DNA from 2 places in the Bacillus sp. D386 genome. Region 2 is predicted to be linked to the other one. Evidence: riboswitches for the same ligand, from Rfam matches in the RefSeq annotation. Region 2 holds a riboswitch; the other holds the start of a gene.

Region 1 (3,186 bases), on a different contig from region 2:
GGAGGTGCCGTTAACCGTTCCGCCGCCTTTTTGAAGTGCTGTTTTGTATAGCTTTAAGGCTTCATTTGGCGTTGACCCATATGCTGTTATTTCAGGATTGGCAGCAGATACAATGAAATAATTTTGTAGGAATCCATTTGAATCCAGGACTCCTGTTAACCAACTGGCTTCACCGTAAAAATTATAGATGATGGGCATTTCTCCTTCCCATTTCTTTTCTATAAACTTCTTCTCGATAATTTGCAGGGCACCCTGTGAATCCATGTAGGATTCCTCCATATTACCTGTATAATAGACAGCTTTACCTGTCCTGGAATTTGTGAGCGCATAGCCGAGCATAGAATCGACGCCTTCTTTAGGACTCGTGAAATCAGTGAAATAATACATATCTCCATTTTCATCAAAGATCGGACTTACATTCGCTTCGGTACCCTCATCAGAAGGCAGTTTAACATCTGATTTTCCAAATAGGCTGTTCCAATAGCCATGAATATAATTTCCGAAGTAGCTGTTTTGTGTACTGACAACTTCTGGTGCAACGGCACCATCAATAAATTCGGGCGCTTCAGAAAGGGAATAAGAGTTGGACTTCCCAGTTTTGGCATCCATCACCACAACACCTTTTACCTTAAAGCCATTTCTGGCAGAGACAAAATCACCATAAGAGCGAATATAAAATGGCGTGCCATTATCATCTACTTCAAGCTGTGAATCCCCATAGAATATGTAGGATGGATACTGTAGACGAATACGGCGCTCTGTTTCTTTATTGAAGAATGCAGAAGGAGTGTAGATCATTTCTGCATCAACAAATTTTGGGTTGGCTGATGAATCTGTAGCACTCAATATAAAGTAACCAGGAGTTTCTTTCCCTTTCAGCCATTTGAAGAATCCTGAAAATTCGACTGGAGCAATATAAACATACTCACCATCTACTTTTTGGATTTGTAAATTCCCTAATTCGTAGTAGCTCGTATTTGGTACCTGGCCAAATGCTTTTTTCATTTTATTGCGCGCGTATTGAGGAGGCACGCTGGCCGGCTTTTTATTTTCATCAAATGTTTGAATTTCTTCTTTGATGTCCATTTTAGCTATAGTATACTTTTCATCGGCATTGAACAGAAATGCCGTTAAAAAATAGAGACCGACAAGCAAACTACCTGCAAATAAAATACCCTTAATGGTTCTCTCCATACCCGTAGCAAGCATTGAACCCAGCAAGGTTAGTATGATGACAAAAATCCAAAGAGAAGAGATAGTTTGATCCAATAGGGTGAAGTAATAAAATAAAAATGCTCCAATCGTGATTAATGCAGCTAAGCTGACAAAAACAAGCAGTTTTGTTTTCCCCTTCATATGGATACGTAATTTTTCATTATTTTTGAATGGCACAAGAATAAGTGCCGATATAATCCCAATGATAATGGAATAGATGAAGATATTTCCCACAAAGTACCCCTCCTTATTTTTTCTATAATTTACCTTAATATCCTATACGAATAACTGACCAAAATGATTCATGAATTGGAAATATTCATGAATTTTAGTTGCTGTAACTTGATTTAGGATATTCTTTATTATAAATCAAAAATATTTTAAATATTATAAATTATTATTGACATTGCTAAACAAGATAGGATATAGTTGGAAACATCAAATTTAATTGAATAGCAAGCGATTCTTATCGAGAGAAGTGGAGGGATTTGGCCCTATGATACTTCGGCAGCGGATTTTTACTATGGTAAAAATACTGTGCTAATTCCAACAAACATCTGTTTGAGAGATAAGAGGAAGCTTTAAGCGAACATATTTCTACTTGTCTTTTTATGTATATGTTCATACAAAGCCTCTTCTGTCTAATGACAGAAGGGGCTTTTTGCATTTCGAATTTTTTAGGCCTGGAGGAGAGAACATGATTGAGTTTCGAAACATAAAAAAGTCATATCAAGCAAATGGTCAAAGCGTAGATGCTCTGAGAGGCGTTCATTTAACGGTTGAAAAAGGGGATATTTTTGGAGTGGTAGGATACAGCGGGGCCGGGAAAAGTACACTTTTGCGTTTAGTTAATATGCTTGAACGGCCTACTGAGGGGGAGGTCCTTGTGAATGGTAAATCGTTTGCCAGTCTCAAAGCAAAGGAATTAAGGGCAGAGAAAAAGAAAATCGGGATGATCTTTCAACATTTCAATTTACTTCAATCTAAGACGGTATTTGATAATGTAGCGATTCCATTGATACTATCCGGCGTTCGTAAATTAACGATTCAAAATAGAGTTCGAGAATTACTGGAGTTCGTGGGGTTATCAGCTAAGGGTCGAAGTTACCCGGATGAATTGTCAGGGGGACAGAAGCAGAGGGTTGGAATTGCGAGAGCTCTGGCCACGAATCCATCTATCCTGCTATGTGACGAAGCTACATCGGCATTGGATCCGCAGACGACCAGGGATGTTTTAGAGCTATTGAAAAAAATAAACCGAGAATACAATATAACAATTTTGCTTATTACACATGAAATGTCGGTGATTAAAGAGATATGCAATAAGGTCGCTGTCATGGAAAATGGGAGGGTTGTTGAGCAGGGTCCTGTTCTTGATATTTTTTCCAAGCCAACCACTGAGGTTGCCAAGCGGTTTGTTAGAACAGTCATTCACGACGAGATTCCGCAGAGCTTTTTGAAATCCTTAAAGGAGAATAAACCAGCAGTTTGGAAACTTAATTTTTTGGGATCTTCGTCTGGCAAGCATCTACTTTCAACAGTGGCGAAAAGTTTTGATGTCCATTTAAGTGTTCTTTCTGCCAATATTTCTGAAATACAGGAAACCCCTTTTGGAAATTTAATCGTTGAGGTCATCGGTGAAACAGAAGAAATAAAGAAGGCGATCCAATACATAGAGAGTGAGGATGTGCTCTTGCAGGAGGTTAAGCTATCATGAATGAACAGTTTTTAGGAATGGAAATTACACTTGAACAGTTACTGATTGGATTCAGTGACACACTCTATATGGTTTTCTTCTCCTTACTATTCGCGGCCGTGATTGGATTGCCTTTAGGGATTTTACTCGTCATAACGAGAAAGGGTCACATTCTGGAGAATAAGTGGGTGTTTAATATATTGAACCCAATCATTAATATTTTACGCTCGGTTCCCTTCATTATTTTATTGGTGGCTTTGATTCCATTTACACGA
Region 2 (3,186 bases):
GAAATAGGCGTAGCGGTAAAACCGCAATATCGGTTAACGATGTTATGTTGGGATAGCTGAAGAAGAAAAAGTATAATTTTTAATTAAGGTAATATTAAGTGATAATCGTTGAATGCCTTTTTGTGTTGAACTTCTTATGGCAGTAAAGGTTCAGGATAACGAAAAAGAGTTTTACATAAGAATAAGGAATTGATAAAAATCAATTTAATAGGAGAAAAACATGGGGCATTAGTTGAATAATTGCGACAATAAAAAAGCTGTCTTTCTTTAAGTCATCAGCAACAATACTTGTGAACAGAGAGCAAATAAAAGAGATCCATTAGCAAGGGATAGGAATTTTCAATCACCTAAAAAAGACAACCAGAGTCATTATGTTATCAATAACATATATGGTATAATTTTCATGCAACTACTTGGTGCGGGTGGTATGCACCTTCTTTTCCTTATATAAAGGAGGAGGGAGGTGATATACTTATGGATTTTCTAATAGCTCTGGCAAAAGATGTAGCAATGATCTTTTTCACGACCCTTGCTGCCGGCATCGCCACGCGATTCGCCAATCTTCAGCTAAAGGGCAAACGAAAAACCACCCCGCGCCGACCAAAGCATAAGGGTGGTTCCTCTAAGAACTAAACTATTTGCATACCACTCGCTAGTAGTTGTACCAGGGAGTATCCAGCTCTCTGGTTTTTTAATATATGTGTATATGTTTATAATATACCCTAAATAATAGAAATTCAATCAAAACTGATGGAGGAGCTTATGGTTTTTATAGGTTGAAAAGGGTCAGATAGAAAGAGTGTCTAAGCTTGAGTGGAATTTCTAATATTCATAAAAAGGGCTATTTGATGGCTGTGACATTTATAGATAAGCACGGTTTGAGTGGTTTCGTTTGAACCTTAATAGACTTAAAGCCTGTATTAGTTAGCACCTCTCTAATCTCTTCGGCAAAGGCATGAGCCTGTTCTTCGGTTGCTTCTTCCTGCCTTGGCTGCACGGTTATAGTCAGTTTTCCATTTTCTTTTAATAAAGAATGTATTTTTTGAATACAAGCCTCTTGATCTTCCCATAATGGATAGCTATTTACACTAAATATTTTATCGTACACCATTGGATTGGGAATCCCGAGAACAGTTCCATTAAACAAACGAAGCTGATTGCGGTTGAGTTGTTCTTGATTTCGTTTGCTCGCATTTTTCACCATTTCTTCTGATGGATCGACACCATCTATTTGGATGGTAGGGTACTTCTCAAAAAGCATGTGCATTCCTTCACCTGGGCCAAAACCAACTTCTAGCAGTGTGTCATTTGGGGTAATAGTCAATTGATCAAATGTCCATTCGTATAATTCCTCATTTTCATAGGCCATTATTTTACCTGCAATCTTTCCGAGGACACCAGTTGGATTTTTAAACTGATTCGTTATTATTTCCTTCATCTAACATCACTCCTACCCCATACATACCCAAAATACTAAATCGTTAACTCTTTTGGATTAATTATCAAAATAGATTGAAATAACTGAAAATTTATAGTAAATTAAGTAAATATATAATTTCATATTCTTATCTAGAGAGATGGAGGGACTGGCCCGTTGAAATCTCAGCAACCTGGATGGTAATCCAAGGTGCTAAATCCAGCAAGCAATGCTTGAGAGATGAGAGACCTTAGGAAAGAGGGCTTTCATGATGAAAGCTCTTTTCTATTAGTCTGTTTTCCTCATCAGAGACATTAACCAACTAATTAGGGGGAAAGACAGTGAAACTACTGGAAACGTTAAATGAAAAAATTCTAGTCGCAGATGGGGCGAGTGGAACACTTTTATATTCATTTGGAATTGATAGTTGCTTTGAAGAGCTTAATTTGACAAACCCCAATCAGATCAAAAAGATGCATAGAAGTTATATTGAAGCTGGTGCTGATGTGATTCAATCGAATACATTCGGCGCAAATTTCCATAAATTAAAGCGCTATGGCCTTGAAAGGGAAGTTTCTCAAATTAATAGAGCTGGAATTAAAATAGCGAAAGATGCGGCTGATCCAAGCACCTTCGTTATTGGGACGATTGGCGGCTTACGGAGTTTCCGGAAATCAGAATTAACATTAACTGAAATTAAGGGATATTTCGATGAACAGCTGACCGCTTTATTGGAAGAAAAGCCGGATGGCATTTTACTTGAAACCTATTATGATTTAGACGAATTATTAACGGTAATAGAGTCGGCTAGAAAAATGAGTGATCTTCCTCTTATCGCGAATATTTCTCTGCATGAAACAGGCCTTTTGCAAAATGGTATGCATGTCAGTGAGGCGTTTTCTCTTATGAAAAAAACAGGCGCTGATGTGGTAGGCATCAATTGTCGGATGGGTCCCTATCATATGATTCGCTCATACGAAGAAGTACCTTTATTGGAAGATACCTATTATGCGGCTTATCCAAACGCCAGCTTACCTGATTTATCAGATGGAAGATATGTCTATTCGACAGAAGCGGATTATTTCATTAATAGTTCAAGGCAGCTTGTGAAGCAGGGGGTCCGGCTGCTAGGTGGATGCTGTGGTACAACTCCTGCCCATATTCAGGCCATTCGTAAAGGAATCGAAGATCTTCATCCTGTAAAGGTGAAAGATTTTGTAGCCAAGCCGAAGCATCAGCCTATATCATATGAAATCATTCAATATAAACGAAAAGGTCCAGATACAATTTCAGGTAAGGCAAAAAAACAAACGACGGTTATCGTGGAGTTGGACCCGCCAAAGACGTTCGGCCTGGAGGATTTTTTAATAGGAAGTCGCTACCTATTAGATTCGGGTGCCGATGCGATTACACTTGCGGATAATTCATTGGCGTCACCGAGAATATCCAATCTTGCGGTAGCGTCGATTTTACAATCAAAGTTAAATACGGTGCCTCTTGTTCACTTAACTTGTCGAGATCATAATCTGATTGGCTTGCAATCTCATTTAATGGGCATGCATTCCCTTGGATTATCAGAGGTGTTGGTGGTGACTGGGGATCCTTCAAAAATTGGTGATTTTCCGGGCGCGACTTCTGTATATGATCTTTCTTCAATGGACCTGATTTCATTGGTTAAGCAATTGAATGAGGGGCGCTCCTATTCAGGAAAATCGCTGGGTAGCCGGGCGAATTTCGATATCGCAGCTGCCTTTAATCCAAATGTAAAG

Evidence for each region. Region 2 has a riboswitch for S-adenosylmethionine ahead of FHY45_RS10280 (bifunctional homocysteine S-methyltransferase/methylenetetrahydrofolate reductase). Riboswitches for the same ligand answer to the same signal wherever they lie in the genome.
Region 1: it holds a riboswitch for S-adenosylmethionine, as region 2 does, so the genes downstream of both, FHY45_RS12440 (methionine ABC transporter ATP-binding protein) here and FHY45_RS10280 (bifunctional homocysteine S-methyltransferase/methylenetetrahydrofolate reductase) in region 2, are expected to answer to the same signal.

What each region holds. Positions count from the first base shown of each region.
Region 1 covers NZ_VEMV01000004.1:77,070-80,255, forward strand. Annotated here, with positions in the region: gene FHY45_RS12435 (YrzE family protein) at 1-1,449, opposite strand, end outside; SAM riboswitch class I at 1,679-1,790, shown strand; gene FHY45_RS12440 (methionine ABC transporter ATP-binding protein) at 1,913-2,932, shown strand; gene FHY45_RS12445 (methionine ABC transporter permease) at 2,950-3,186, shown strand, end outside.
Region 2 covers NZ_VEMV01000003.1:280,772-283,957, forward strand. Annotated here, with positions in the region: gene FHY45_RS20530 (hypothetical protein) at 475-633, shown strand; gene FHY45_RS10275 (class I SAM-dependent methyltransferase) at 842-1,438, opposite strand; SAM riboswitch class I at 1,563-1,664, shown strand; gene FHY45_RS10280 (bifunctional homocysteine S-methyltransferase/methylenetetrahydrofolate reductase) at 1,759-3,186, shown strand, end outside.